2 regions of the Ancylobacter sp. SL191 genome follow, and region 2 is predicted to be linked to the other one. Evidence: predicted binding sites of a transcription regulator. Region 2 holds the regulator's gene; the other holds the start of a gene.
The links. The regulator LexA, encoded in region 2, represses DNA repair genes until DNA is damaged. The targets are predictions, from matches to a motif close to TGTTCNNNNTGTGTTCNG.

Region 1: a site for LexA is predicted at 2,063-2,080, ahead of parE (DNA topoisomerase IV subunit B). Genes of this name have one in related genera too.

Annotation. Positions count from the first base shown of each region.
Region 1 covers NZ_CP113056.1:3,867,748-3,875,420, forward strand. The annotation lists gene phaC (class I poly(R)-hydroxyalkanoic acid synthase) at 1-571, shown strand, start outside; gene argC (N-acetyl-gamma-glutamyl-phosphate reductase) at 743-1,798, opposite strand; gene parE (DNA topoisomerase IV subunit B) at 2,157-4,208, shown strand; gene OU996_RS17735 (LysE family translocator) at 4,215-4,844, opposite strand; gene OU996_RS17740 (GreA/GreB family elongation factor) at 4,844-5,335, opposite strand; gene OU996_RS17745 (DEAD/DEAH box helicase) at 5,551-7,155, shown strand; gene OU996_RS17750 (TfoX/Sxy family protein) at 7,264-7,626, opposite strand; gene sufA (Fe-S cluster assembly scaffold SufA) at 7,648-7,673, opposite strand, start outside.
Region 2 covers NZ_CP113056.1:3,151,978-3,159,650, reverse strand. The annotation lists gene trpD (anthranilate phosphoribosyltransferase) at 1-309, shown strand, start outside; gene trpC (indole-3-glycerol phosphate synthase TrpC) at 315-1,124, shown strand; gene moaC (cyclic pyranopterin monophosphate synthase MoaC) at 1,124-1,609, shown strand; gene glp (gephyrin-like molybdotransferase Glp) at 1,626-2,852, shown strand; gene hpxZ (oxalurate catabolism protein HpxZ) at 2,900-3,292, shown strand; gene OU996_RS14290 (GntR family transcriptional regulator) at 3,393-4,085, shown strand; gene atzF (allophanate hydrolase) at 4,122-5,945, opposite strand; gene lexA (transcriptional repressor LexA) at 6,158-6,859, shown strand; gene OU996_RS14275 (ComEC/Rec2 family competence protein) at 6,921-7,673, opposite strand, start outside.

The sequences.
Region 1 (7,673 bases), 720 kb from region 2:
GGCCAACGACCTGATCTGGCCCTATGTGGTGAACAACTATCTCAAGGGGCAGGCGCCCTTCCCCTTCGACATTCTCTACTGGAACTCGGATTCGACCCGCCTGCCGGCGGCGAATCATTCCTTCTACCTGCGCAACTGCTACCTCGATAACCGGCTGGCGCAGGGCAGCCTGATGCTGGCGGGCAAGAAGCTCGACCTCAAGAAGATCAACCTGCCCATGTACAGCGTCGCGACGCGCGAGGACCACATCGCGCCCGCCGCTTCGGTGTTCCTCGGCTTGCAAATGTTCGGCAATCCCGGCCGCTTCGTGCTGGCCGGCTCCGGCCACATTGCCGGCGTCATCAACCCGCCCGCGCGCGGCAAGTACCAGTACTGGACGGGCGAGGCCCCCGGCGGCGCGCTGGAAGACTGGATCGCCGGGGCGCAGATGCATCCGGGCTCGTGGTGGCCGGACTGGTTCGCCTGGATCGCCCAGCAGGACGATGCCCGCGTTCCCGCGCGCATCCCCGGCAAGGGCCCGTTCAAGGCGATCGAGGAGGCGCCCGGCAGCTATGTGAAGGTGAAGGCGTAGAAGGCTTCACTGGCTCTTGGCCTGTCATCCCCCTCGGGTCTTGCCTTCTGCAAGCCCAAGGACAGGCTCCGCGCAGCGGAGAGCCGGGATCGTTAGCCGACGGCGAGCGCCATGCGATCCCGGATCGGCCTGCGGCCGTCCAAGATGACGGTCATGGCCTCACGGGAGCCCTCACGGGAACAGGGCGATCTGCTCGAGCCCCAGCGTCTCGGGATAGCCGAGCACGAGGTTCATGTTCTGCACCGCCTGGCCGGAGGCGCCCTTCACCAGATTGTCGGTGGTGGAGATGACGACCACGCGATCCGGCGCGCGGTCCTGCACCACGCCGATGAAGGCCATGTTGGAACCCTTCACGAAGCGCGACTGCGGCACCTGGCCGAGCGGCAGCACGTGCACGAAGGCCTCGCCCTTATAGAAATCGGCCAGCACGCGATGCACGCCCTCAGCGCCGACGCCCGCGCCGGTCTTCAGATAGATGGTCGCGTAGATGCCGCGGCTCATCGGGATGAGGTGCGGCGTGAAGGTCGGCACCACGCTGCGGCCGGCGGCCTTGGAAAACTCCTGGTCGAATTCCGCCGTGTGCCGGTGGCCGCCGACGCCATAGGCGTGCATGCCATCCGTCACCTCGGTGTAGAGCAGGTTCTCCTTGGCCGCACGGCCCGCCCCTGTCACGCCGCTCTTGGCGTCGATGACGATGTGCTCGGGGTCGATGGCGCCGGCCTCGATCAGCGGCACCACGGGCAGGATGGCGGTCGTGGTGTAGCAGCCGGGATTGGCGACGAGCCGGGCCTTGCGGATGTCGTCGCGATAGAGCTCGACGACGCCGTAGACGGCTTCCTGCTGCAGTTCCAGCGCCTGATGCGGGTGGCCGTACCACTGCTCATAGGCGCCGGCATCGCGCAGCCGGAAATCCGCGGACAGGTCGACGATCTTGATGTGCGGCGCGGTCTCGAAGACTTTCTTGATGACCTGCTGCGTGGTGCCGTGCGGCAGGGCGCAGAAGGCGAGATCGACGCCCGACCAGTCCACCGCGTCGATAGTGGTGAGCGTCGGCAGGTTCAGCGGCGCGAATTGCGGGAACACCTCGGCCATGCTCTGGCCGGCCTTGCGGTCGGCAGTGAGCGCGACGATGTCCACGCGGGGGTGACGGACCAGCAGGCGCACCAGCTCCGCGCCGGTGTAGCCCGAGGCTCCGAGGATGGCGATCCGTGCCTTGCTGTCCGTCATCGTGGCGTATCCCGTCACTGGCGCGGGGAACGCCCCGCGCATGGAGACCGCGCCATTACACCGGATGCATGTCGCGGGAAAGACACGGATCTGCGCGCCGCGCGCATGGCGGCCGCGCGAGGAGGGCGGGAACACGGCTGAGCCTCCGCCGCTTGCCCCTCGCCTGCACTGTCGTCACCGACCGAAAGGACACGATGGCGCGCGATATTGTCGGGCTCTATGGCGGCAAGGTGCGCGCCAACCGCAAACGGCTGCGCTGCTGATTGTTCACGTCCTGTTCACGCGACTGACGCGCTTTGGCATAATGTGGTGTAATGGAATCGCCTGACGCCCCATTCAGCGAAAGCCCGCCTGCCTGATGTCCGATCCGAACCTGTTCGACCTTCCCCCCGCCGCGCCCAAGCCCGCGGCGACCCCGGCCGCGCCGAAGCCTGTGCGGGCGCCCGCCGCCTCCCCCGGCCTGCCCGGCGAGAGCGGTTACACGGCCGCGGATATCGAGGTGCTGGAAGGGCTGGAGCCGGTGCGGCGCCGGCCGGGCATGTATATTGGCGGCACGGACGAGAAGGCCCTGCATCACCTCTTCGCCGAGGTGATCGACAATTCAATGGACGAGGCGGTCGCCGGCCATGCCAGTTTCATCGAGGTGGAACTGACGGCCGACGGTTTCCTGACCGTGACCGACAATGGCCGCGGCATTCCGATCGAGAACCACCCGAAATATCCCGGCAAGTCGGCGCTGGAGGTCATCCTCACCACGCTGCACGCCGGCGGCAAGTTCGACAGCAAGGTGTACGAGACCTCGGGCGGCCTGCACGGCGTCGGCGTCTCCGTCGTCAACGCGCTGTCCGACGTGCTGGAGGTCGAGGTCGCGCGTGGGCAGGTGCTTTACCGCCAGCTCTATTCGCGCGGCATGCCGCAGGGCCCGATCCAGGAGATCGGCCGCGTGCAGAACCGGCGCGGCACGCGGGTGCGCTTCCACCCGGACGCGCAGATTTTCGGCGAGGGCGCCCGCTTCAAGCCGGCCCGCGTCTTCAAGATGGCCCGCTCCAAGGCCTATCTGTTCGGCGGGGTCGAAATCCGCTGGAGCTGCGACCCGGAACTGGTCGCCGGCAGCGAAATTCCGCCCAAGGCCACCTTCCGCTTTCCCGGCGGCCTCAAGGACTATCTCGCCGCCGATATCGAGGGCCACACGCTGGTCCACCCGGATATCTTCGCCGGCAAGACCTCGCGGCCCGGCGGCCATGGCTCGGCCGAGTGGGCTGTGGCCTGGCTCGGTGACGCGGACGGCGCCATTTCCTCCTACTGCAACACCATCCCCACCGCCGAGGGCGGCACGCATGAGACCGGCCTGCGTGCCGTTCTGCTCAAGGGTCTGCGCGACCATGCCGAGCGCACCGGCAACGCCAAGCGCGCCGCCATCATCACCGCCGACGACGTGATGGCCGGCTGCGCGGCCATGCTCTCGGTCTTCGTGCGCGAGCCGGAATTTCAGGGCCAGACCAAGGAAAAGCTCGCCACCGCCGAGGCCGCGCGCATCGTCGAGGGCGCGCTGCGCGACCCGTTCGACCATTGGCTCGCCGGCAACCCGCCGCAGGCCAGCCGCCTGCTCGACTGGGTTATCGAGCGCGCGGACGAGCGATTGCGCCGCCGGCAGGAAAAGGAAGTCTCCCGCAAGAGCGCCGTGCGCAAGCTGCGCCTGCCGGGCAAGCTGGCGGATTGCTCCAACAACTCGGCGGCGGGCTCCGAGCTCTTCATCGTCGAGGGCGATTCGGCCGGCGGCTCCGCCAAGCAGGCGCGCGAGCGCCAGAGCCAGGCCGTGCTGCCGCTGCGCGGCAAGATCCTCAACGTCGCCAGCGCCGGCCGCGACAAGCTCGCGCAGAACCAGCAGCTTTCCGATCTCGTCCAGGCGCTCGGCTGCGGCACGGCCGCCAACTATCGCGACGAGGATCTGCGCTATGAGCGCGTGATCATCATGACTGACGCCGATGTCGACGGCGCTCACATTGCCTCGCTGCTCGTCACCTTCTTCTACCGGCAGACGCCGAAGCTGATCGAGAACGGCCACCTCTTCCTCGCCGTGCCGCCGCTCTACCGCATCACCCAAGGCGCCAAGACGCTCTATGCGCGGGACGAGGCGCATCGCGACGAGCTGCTGCGCAAGGAATTCTCCGGGCGCGGCAAGGTCGATATCGGCCGCTTCAAGGGCCTCGGCGAGATGATGCCGGCGCAGCTCAAGGAAACGACGATGAACCGCAAGACGCGCACCCTGCTGCGCGTCACCATCGACGATGCCGAACGCGCCGCCACCGCCGATATCGTCGAGCGGCTGATGGGCAACAAACCGGAAAGCCGCTTCGCCTTCATCTCCGAACGCGCGGCCTTCGCCGGCGAGGAATTGCTGGATATTTGACGGCTCTTACCGCCGCTCAAACGCGATGCGCGCGGCCAGCAGCAGGAAGATGCCGCCGGTCGCGCGCTGCAGCCAGCGGGCGACATGGGCGCGGGTGGCGAGCCAGCCACTGAGGCGGCCGGCGAAAAGGCCGACGGCGATGTTGATCAGCGTGCCGCCCGTGTTGAGGATCGCACCGAGCAGGAAAAACTGCAGGAAGGTCGAGCCGCGCGCCGGATCGACGAATTGCGGCAGGAAGGCGAGAACGAAGACCGCCACCTTGGGATTGAGCAGGCTCACCACCACCGCTTCCCGCCAGGCGACAAGAGCACGGGCCGGCGCGCCACCCGCAGGCGCCACTAGCGGGCCGGAGGAGCGCCAGGCCTGTGCCGCGAGATAGACCAGATAGGCCACGCCCGCCCAGCGTATCGCCTCGAACGCCGCCGGATGCGCCCGGAGCACGGCGGCAAGGCCGATACCCGCCGCCAGCGTGTGGATCAGCACACCCGCGGCAATGCCGAGGCTGGCGGCGACACCCGCGCGCGGGCCGGATTTCATGCCCTGCCCGAGGCAGAACAGCATGTCATTGCCGGGGGTCAGGTTCAGCGCCAGCGCGGCGGGAACGAAGACGAGCAGCGTCTCGACGGGGATCAGCATCAGGCCTCGTCCTCGGTCTCGGTCTCAGGCGTGGTGTCGACGTCGGCAATCTCCATCACGCCGGTCGGCAGGCTGACCTCATCGCCGATCCACTTGCCCATCAGCGCGCGGGCGACCGGCGAGATCCAGCCGATGCGGCCCTCGCGTGGCTCCGCTTCATCCTCGCCAACGATGCGGAAGCGGCGGCAGCGGCCCTCCTCGTCCTCCAGCGTGACCAGCATGCCAAAGGTGATCGCCGCGCCGTCCTGCGGCGGGTCGATCGGTTCGGCATTGGCCCGGCGGGAGGACCAGTAGCGCAGCTCCCGCGACGCGGCGGCGACGGCCGCGCGATCCCCCGTGACGGTGGCCGCCGCCAGTGCCTCGCGCTCGCGCCCGAGCGCCCGGTCGATGAGCGCCAGTCCGCGCCGCGTGACGAGGTTTCGGTGCGGGCTGACCGGGCGTTCAGGCAGGCTGTCGCCGCCGCCATCTTCCTTGACGAAGGCCCGGCTCATACCGTCACCCCGGTCATGCGGCTTACGCTGCGACCCGGGACGCGGGCGAATGCCGTAAAAGCGGCTATTTTCATTGACTTTCCGAGCTTTGCGCCTAAGGTGCGGCCGTCGTCTGACCTTATCCGACTGATGCGCTCCGCGCGACGACAACTCAGCCGACCCCGGTTACGGCTCGGGGCCAGGCGGGCGGTGCGCAGCCGCAGAATTGATCCCAGATGCCTTTTAACGAACTGGGCCTGAGCGACAAGGTGCTCTCGGCCGTCGCTGATACCGGTTATACCGAGCCGACGCCGATCCAGGCGCAGGCCATTCCGCATGTGCTTGCACGCCGCGATGTGCTGGGCCTCGCCCAGACCGGCACAGGCAAGACAGCGGCCTTCACCTTGCCGATGCTCACCCTGCTGGAGCAGGGCCGCGCCCGGGCCCGCATGCCGCGCACGCTCATTCTGGAGCCGACGCGCGAGCTGGCCGCCCAGGTCGAAGAGAACTTCGTCAAGTACGGCAAGAACCACAAGCTCAATGTCGCCCTGCTGATCGGCGGCGTCTCCTTCGGCGACCAGGACGCCAAGCTGGTGCGCGGCGTCGATGTGCTGATCGCCACGCCGGGCCGCCTGCTCGACCATATCGAGCGTGGGCGCCTGCTGCTCTCCGGCATCGAGATCCTCGTCATCGACGAGGCCGACCGCATGCTCGACATGGGCTTCATCCCGGACATCGAGCGCATCTGCAAGCTGGTGCCGTTCACCCGCCAGACGCTGTTCTTCTCGGCTACCATGCCGCCGGAAATCCAGCGCCTCGTCGCGCAGTTCCTGTCGAACCCGGTGCAGATCGAAGCCTCGCGGCCCTCGTCCACCGCCTCGACCATCACGCAGCTTCTCGTCGCCTCCGGCAAGGAGGACTATGACAAGCGCGAGACGCTGCGCAAGCTGATCAATGAAGGTGAGAACCTTCAGAACGGCATCATCTTCTGCAACCGCAAGAGTGAAGTCGCGGTGGTGCACAAGTCGCTGCTGCGTCACGGCTACAAGGCGGTCTGCCTGCATGGCGACATGGACCAGCGCTCGCGCATGCAGGCGCTCGACCAGTTCCGCACCGGCGAGGCCACGCTGCTGGTCGCGTCCGACGTCGCCGCGCGCGGTCTCGACATCCCGGCCGTGAGCCATGTGTTCAACTACGACACGCCGCACCATGCCGAAGACTATGTCCACCGCATCGGCCGCACCGGCCGGGCCGGTCGCGCGGGCGCCGCGTTCACCATCGTCACGCCCGGCGAGGTCAAGTCGCTGGCGGCGATCGAGAAGCTGATCGGCCGCTCGATCGAGTGGAAGGACGGCGCGACGCTCGACAATCTGCCGCCCTCCGAGCCGCGCCGCGAGCGCAGCGACCGTGCCGGCAGCAGCGAACGTGCCCGTGGCGGCCGTGATCGCGGCCGCAGCCGCGCACCCGAGCGCGATGCCGAGGATCGCGAGCGCAAGGGGGCCCGCCCGGCCCGCCGGCGCGGCGCCGACGAGGCTGCTCCCGTCGAGGCGCTGGAAGCCCCCGCGCTGACCGTCGTGCCGGATGTGGACGCCCCCGCCAAGCCCGCCCGTCGTCGTGGCAAGAGCGCCCCGGCCGGCACGGGCGCGGCCGATGGCGCCGCCACCGTGCAGCCCGCCGCCGCGCGGGCTCCGCGCGAGCCCCGCGAGCCCAAGACCCCGACGCGCGCGCCGGTGACCCCGCTCACCCATCGCCGCGAGGAGCGCAAGCCCGCCGACGAACCGGCCGACACCTCGCATCTACCGGCCTTCCTGCTGCGCCCGGTGCGCATCAAGGCGAGCTGACACTAGGCTGGCTGACCAACCTTACCACCACTTCGCGGCCCGGCATGTCCGGGCCGCATTCATGTTGGGAACCGCGTCAGTCGCGAGACGAAAGGGCTTGGGCCGGGCTCACATGCCGTGGGGAACCACCCGTCGGCGAGGGTTCGCCTCCCGTGCCGCCGCCGCGTGGCGCGCCAGCCCCAGGGCCCGCGCGCCGAGTTCGGCGGCCTCGTCCGGGTCGTCCAGCGCCGATTCCGGCATGGACCAGTAGCTCACCGTAATCGTGCGGCCGCCGCTCTCATAGATGAAGGGCTCGGCCCCACGCGCCGCGAGCTCGCCGCCAAACGGCACATCCGCTTTCAGATAGAGCCGGCCATCCGCCACCAGGGCGAACATCACCCCGTCGGCATAAACGCCGAGGCCGCCGAACATGCGCCGGCAGCGCACCGGGCGGAAGGTGGCGAAGATGTCGGCGACGGCTGTGGGATCCATCAGGCCGCCCCGCCGCTCGTGTCAGCCGGCGTGAATCTCGACCGCCT
Region 2 (7,673 bases):
CTGAAGGACGGCACGATCCGCGCTTTCGAGATCACGCCGGAGGAATTCGGCATCGCCCGCGCCACGCCTGAGTCGCTGAAGGGCGGCGATGGCACGGCCAATGCGCTGGCGCTGCGCGCCGTGCTGGCGGGCGAGAAGAGCGCCTATGCCGATGTGTCCCTGCTCAACGCCGCCGCCGCGCTGATCGTGGCCGGCAAGGCCGACGCCATCGGCCCCGCGCTGGAGATCGCCCGCGCCTCGCTCACCGGTGGCCATGCGGAAGCCGCGCTCGACCGGCTGGTCGCGGTCTCCGCTTTGGCGGCGGAGTAGGCGCGATGGCGGATATTCTCGAGAAGATCGGCGCCTATAAGCGCGAGGAAATCGCCGCCGCAAAGCTCGCCCGCCCGCTCGCGAGCGTGCGCGCGAGCGCCGAGGCGCAGGCGCCGACGCGCGGGTTTCTGCGCGCCATTGAGGCGAAGATCGCCGCGGGTCAGACCGCGCTGATCGCCGAGATCAAGAAGGCCAGCCCTTCCAAGGGCCTGATCCGGCCGGATTTCGACCCGCCGGCTCTGGCCAGCGCCTATGAGGCGGGCGGGGCGGCGTGCCTCTCGGTGCTCACCGACACTCCCTCCTTTCAGGGCGCGCCGGAATTCCTCACCGCCGCCCGCGCCGCCTGTTCGCTGCCGGCGCTCCGCAAGGATTTCCTCTACGACACCTATCAGGTCTACGAGGCGCGGGCCTGGGGCGCGGACTGCATCCTCGTCATCATGGCCTCGGTGGATGATGCGCTCGCCCGCGACCTGATCGACACCGCGCATGGCCTCGGCATGGACGCGCTGGTCGAGGTGCATGACGATGCCGAGCTCGACCGCGCGCTGACGCTGTCCGCCCGCCTCGTCGGCATCAACAACCGCAATCTGCGCAATTTTGAGGTGACGCTCGCCACCTCCGAGCGGCTCGCCCCGCGCATCCCGGCGGACCGGGTGATCGTCGGCGAGAGCGGCATCTTCACGCCCGAGGACGTCGCCCGCCTCGCCACGGTGCGCATCGGCACCATCCTCGTCGGCGAGAGCCTGATGCGGCAGACGGACGTTGCGGCGGCGACACGCGCCCTACTCGCCCCCGTCCTGCAGGCGGCGGGCTGATGAGCGAGCGCCCCACCCTCACCCATCTCGACGCCTCGGGCGCCGCCAATATGGTCGACGTCGCCGACAAGGCGATCACCGACCGGGTGGCGGTGGCGGCGGGCGAGGTGCGGATGGAGGCGGCGACGCTGGACCTCATCGTCTCCGGCAACGCCAAGAAGGGCGATGTCATCGGCACGGCACGCCTTGCCGGCATCATGGCGGCCAAGCGCACCCATGAGCTGATTCCGCTCTGTCACGCGCTGCTGCTGTCGAAAGTCGCGGTCGAGATCGAACCGGATGCGGCGCTTCCGGGTTTGCGGGTGCGGGCCACGGTGCGCACCAGCGGGCAGACCGGCGTGGAGATGGAAGCGCTCACCGCCGTCTCCGTCGCCTGCCTCACCGTCTACGACATGGCCAAGGCGGTGGACCGGGGCATGCGCATCGAGGCGGTCCGGCTTCTGGAGAAATCCGGCGGCCGTTCCGGGCATTGGCAGGCCGACTGAACAAGGGGGACACGCCATGGCGCTGATGCCGGTTGAAGAGGCGCTGGCCCGTCTGCTCGCCTCCGTCACTCCCTTGCCGACCGAGCGCGTGCCGCTCATGGAGGCCGCCGGCCGGGTGCTGGCCGAACCGCTCGTCGCCCATCGCACCACGCCCGGCGCCGATGTCTCGGCCATGGACGGCTATGCCGTGCGGGCGCAGGACGCGGCCGAACTGCCGGCCACCCTCACTTTGATCGGCGAATCGGCGGCCGGACGTCCCTTCCCGGACGAGATACTGCCCGGCACCACCGTGCGCATCTTCACCGGCGCGGTGATGCCCGCCGGCGCCGACGCCGTGGTGATCCAGGAGGACACGCTACGCGAGGGCGACCTTGTCGCCATCCGTGAGGTGGCGACGCCCGGCCGGCACATACGCCGCGCCGGCGGCGACTTCGCCCATGACGAGCCGCTGCTCGCCCCCGGCCACCGGCTGCGGGCCCGCGATCTCGCGCTCGCCGCCTCGGCCGATGTGGCGGAGCTCAGCGTGTACCGACGCCCGCGCGTGGGCCTTCTCTCCACGGGTGACGAGTTGGTGCGCCCCGGTGCGGGCGCGGGCGCGCATCAGGTGATCCTCTCCAACATCTATTCGGTCGGCGCGCTCGCCCGCGCGGCGGGTGCCGAAGTGACCGATTTCGGCATCCTGCCCGATGACATGGCGGCAACGCAGGCGGGCGTGAGTTCGGCGCTGGCCGCCGGCTTCGACGTGCTGGTGACCACGGGCGGCGCCTCAGTGGGCGACCACGATCTCGTCGCCCCGGCGCTGACCGCGCAGGGCGTGGCGCTCGATGTTCACAAGGTCGCGCTGCGGCCGGGCAAGCCGCTGATGTTCGGCACTTACGCGCATGCGGCATCCATCAGCCATGTGCTCGGCCTGCCCGGCAACCCGGTCTCGGCCCATGTCTGCGCCCTGCTCTATCTCGTGCCGCTGCTCAAAGCCCTGCAGGGAATTGACGTGCCGCCCCGCGTGCCGCTGAAGCCGGCGCGCCTCGCCACTGACATCAAGGCCAACGAGATGCGCATGGATTTCCAGCGGGCGCAGATCGTCGGCCAGGAGTGCGGCCTGCCGCTGGTGCGACCGCTTCCCGTACAGGACAGCTCGATGCTCTCCGTGCTCGCCCGCGCCGACGTGCTGCTGGTGCGCCAGCCGCACGCGCCGGCGGCGAAGGCGGGCGAGCCCTGCGAGATTCTGCCGCTCGAGGATTGACCCGGCAGGCCGCACGCGATGTTCTGAACCGTCAGAAGGGGCACTCCATGGACATCAATCTTCCCGACGTGAAGGCCGAGGTCGAAGCCGCCTTCGGCCGTTATGAGCAGGCGCTGGTGAGCAACGATGTTGCCGGGCTCGACGCGCTGTTCTGGGCCGATCCGACCACCATTCGCTACGGCAATGGCGAGAATCTCTACGGCATCGAGGCCATCCGGGCGTTCCGCAAGGCGCGTTCGCCGCATGGGCTTGAACGGACGCTGGAGAAGACGGTCATCACCACCTATGGCCGCGACATGGCGGTGGCGTCCACCCTGTTCCGCCGTCCTGTCATGCCCGGGCGTATCGGCCGGCAGATGCAGACCTGGATGCGCACGCCCGAGGGCTGGAAGGTCGTCGCGGCGCATGTGAGCATCATCGCCGATCCCGACGAAGGATGACGCCGCACGCCGCGCGACGGGCCGGGCGCATCATGCTAGCTTCGGCATGTCGCCGTCCTTCATCGTCCCGGCACGCCTGTCCTTCTGGTTGTTGAGCCCGATGTCCCTTGCCGTGATGCCGCCGGTCGCCGGCCCCCTTTCCGAGGCCCGCAAGCGGGTTACCCGCGCCGAGGAATTGCGGCTCCAGCTCGCCGACGAGATCACCCGCGGCCGCTTACCCCCCGGCACGGCGCTGGACGAGACGGTGCTGGCCGCGCGATTCGGTGTGTCCCGTACCCCGGTGCGCGAGGCGCTGCGCGAGCTCGCCGCCTCGGGCTTGGTCGATGCCCGTCCGCATCGCGGCGCCGTGGTCGCGCGTCCCAGCCTTGAGCGGCTGCAGGATATGTTCGACGTGATGGCGGAACTGGAGGCGCTCTGCGCCGGCCTCGCGGCGCTGGCCATGACCCCGGCGGAGCGCCGGCAGCTCGACCAGCTTCACCAGAGCATGGGCGACATGATGCGAGCCGGCGACTTCCCCGCCTATCGCGAGGCCAATGAGCAGTTCCATGCCGCGCTCTATGCCGGCAGCCATAACGACTATCTGGTGGAGATCACCGTCGGCACGCGCCGGCGCCTCTCGCCCTTTCGGCGCGCCCAGTTCCACGCGCTCGGCCGTCTTGCCCTGTCCCATCGCGAGCATGAACGGGTGGTCACCGCCGTGCTGCGTGGCGAGCGGGACGCCGCCGCTGCTGCCATGCGCTCGCACATCACCATCGTCCACGACGCCTACGAGCAATACGCTCAGACCGTTTGATTTCAGGCGCTTACCGGCGCCAGCTGATTCGGCTTCTCAGCCCGCCGGCGCCAGAAGCCCGCGCCGCGCCGCCTCATCCGCCAAAAAGGCGCGCCAGCCGCCGAAGCTGGTGATGTCGCGCGCCGCTGGTGCAGCAGCGGCCTCCATGGCGAAGCCCTTCACCGACGTGCCGTCCTCCAGCGTTACCGTGGCGATGCCAAGCGGCGCAGGGATGCCCGCCACCAGCCGCCCAAAGGCGGCTTCCGGCAGCGCCCAGACCTCACAGGCAATGCGCCCGCCGGAACCCGCGCCCCCGCGCAGCAGGCCGGGCCGGCGCACCCGGCCCTCCGGCAGAAGGAAGAGACGATAATCCGGGCTTGTGCGCGCCTCGCGGATGAACAACCCGCCGGTCTCGACCAGCTCGCCATTGAGCGGCAGGCCGGACAGATGCGCCCCGAACAGGGCGACCGCCACATAGCCGGGCGCCGGGGCGGGCATGGCGGTGGAGGCGGCAGGATGAGCGGCTCCGGTCGCGCCGAGCGTCAGCCCGGTGTCGCGATGGAAGGCAGCGCCGAGCGCGGCGAGATGGGCGTCCTGCCCCGCCGGCGCCAGCAGGGTGATGCCCGCCGGCGCGCCATCCGCGCGAATCTCCGCCGGCACGGCGAGGCCGCACATATCGAGCAGGTTGACGAAATTGGTGTAGACGCCGAGCTGGCTGTTGCAGCGCACCGGCTCGGCCTGCATCTGCGCGACGGTGAAGACCGTCGGCATGGTCGGCACCATCAGGGCGTCGATGCCGGCAAGCGCCGCCCGCACCTGCGCCTTAAGCTCCGCCAGCCGGTACTGCCCACGAAATGCCTCGACGGCGCTGAAATGGCGGCCCTGCTCGATGATGCCGGCGACCACCGGATGCACCGAGGCCGGCCGCGATTCGAGAAAGGCGCCGACCGCCGCGTAGCGCTCCGCCACCCACGGCCCCTCATAAAGCAGCCGCGCCGTCTCGAAGAACGGTGTGAGGTCGATCTCGACCAGCCGCGCCCCCAGCCGCGCCATGCGCTCGGCGGCGCGGCGGAACCCCGCCTCCGAGGCGCGGTCACCGAAGGTCACGAGATCCTGCGCGCGCGGCACGGCGAGCGTCGGCCCGGCCGGAAAACCGGCGAGCCCCCCCAGCGGCAAGACGCGCGAATAAGGATCATCCTCGTCCGGCCCGGCCATCACCGATGTCGCCAGCAGCGCGTCTTCCACCGTGAGCGCGAAGACCGACACGCAGTCCAGCGAGCGGCAAGCGGGCACGACGCCGCGCGTCGAGACAAGGCCGAGACTGGGCTTCAGACCGACAATATTGTTCAGCCCCGCTGGCACGCGGCCGGACCCCGCCGTGTCCGTCCCCAGCGCAAAGGCCACGAGCCCCGCCGCGACCGCAACCGCCGAGCCGGAGCTCGACCCGCCCGGCACCAGATCATCGCGCACGGGATTTCGCGGCGTGCCATAGGGTGAGCGCGTGCCGTTGAGCCCGGTGGCGAACTGGTCGAGATTGGTCTTGCCGAGGATGATCGCCCCCGCCCGGCGCAGCCGCGCCACCGCCGCCGCGTCGCGCGTGGCTGGATAGGCATAGTCCGGGCAGGCACAGGTGGTCGGCAGGCCGGCGACGTCGATGTTGTCCTTCACCGCGAAGGGCACGCCGTAGAGCGGCATCTGGGCGGGGTCGGCGCCCTCCAGCCGCGCGAGCTGGGTCGTGATGCCGGCATCGTCGACCAGCGCCGTGAACACCGCCGGATCGCCATGCGCCACGATAAGTGCCCGCGCCCGCGCCACCGTTTCCGCCGGCCGGGCCCGCCCCGCGCGGTGGGCGGCGACAATGTCAGCTATGGTTCCGATCACGACTCGCGCCTTTCGTGCTGCACGCAGGACTATGCATAGGCATTAGGCAATATCTGGGCCATTGCATACAGATAACCGACCTGTCTGTCGCGCGCCAGAGTTGCGGCAGGGCGAGAATTCCCCGTTGTGGAACACACAAAGAACGGATAGTGTTTGTTCGTGATTTGTTTCGCTTAACGGCCCTCGGGCGCCCTACAGACGGATCGGGATCGATGCTCACCCGCAAACAGCACGAGCTGCTGCTCTTCATCGACGAACGCCTGAAAAGGGACGGCGTGCCCCCCTCCTTCGAGGAAATGAAGGAGGCGCTGGACCTGCGGTCGAAATCGGGCATTCACCGCCTGATCACGGCGCTGGAAGAGCGCGGCTTCATCCGCCGCCTGCCCAACCGGGCACGCGCGCTCGAAGTACTCCGCCTGCCGGAAGACGCGCAGTCCCGCCCCGCGCGCGCCGCCTTTGCGCCGAATGTCATCGAGGGCAGCCTTGGGCGGGTGAAGCTTCCCTCTGCCGCTGTGGAGGAGGATTCCCGGCGCCCGGTGGCCATCCCCATTGTCGGCCGCATCGCCGCCGGCTCACCCATCTCCGCCATCCAGTCGCCCGACAGCACGATCAACATGCCGCCGGAAATGCTCTCGGGCGGCGAGCATTTCGCCCTTGAGGTGCGCGGTGATTCGATGATCGAGGCCGGCATCTTCGACGGTGATCTCGCGCTGATCCGCAAATCCGATACCGCCAGCACCGGCGATATCGTGGTGGCGCTGATCGATGATGAGGACGCCACGCTGAAACGCCTGCGCCGTAAAGGCGCCTCCATCGCGCTGGAGGCCGCCAATCCGGCTTATGAGACCCGCATCTTCGGCCCCGACCGGGTGCAGATCCAGGGCCGTCTCGTCGCGCTGTTCCGGCGCTACTGAGCGGGAACGGCCGCGTTTCCGGGAGCGGCTCGTGGACCGGCATCGACCGGCTCGTCGCGTCTCACCGGCGTGGAGGCAGTGCCGCTGGCAGCCACGGCCGGGCGCCATCCGGTGGGCGGGAGTCGATCACCCGCCAGAGGACCTTTGGTCTCGGTTCGTGTGGTGGTGCGGTAGGCCGTTCAGGTGCCGTCGCCAGAGGTGACGGTGGCCGGAGAACGGGCGCGTACGGCTGGGGCCGATGCGAACCGATCGCGCCGGGTGCGGTCGGCGACGCGGCTGAAGACGCCATCGCTCCAGATAGTACGTCGTCAGGCGGCATAGTGGTGGAGAGTGGCGTGGCGCTCTCGTTCACGTTCGGGAGTGGCGCCTCCGTGCGACGGGATATGCGATCATCAGGCAGCGCAGGGTTGGCCGCATCGGTGGGGGCACTCGCCGGCGCGCTGCCGGGGGCGCCCCCTTGAGGAGTGCCTCTGGCGCGAGCGTCGACAGAGGCACGCACTCCGCTCTCCGCTGCGCTCTGCGGCGAAGGATGCTGCGTCTGCTCGACCATGCTGCGCGCCAGAATGTGAGCCGTCGTCTCCGCCGGTCCCTCAACGGGAGCGCCGCCCCCCCCGCGCGGGCCACCATCTTCATCGTCAGTGATACCATCTTCGGCATCAGCAAGGCCGGTGAGCCCGGCCATTGCCGCGGGTTCCGGCCCGACCTCATCGCGGTACAGCGCCAGCGCCGAGGTCTGCCGTCGTGGATCGATGCGCAGCACCTGCGCCGCGCAGTCATGGGGCGGCGCCTCGGTGGTGATCAGCAGCCCCACGCG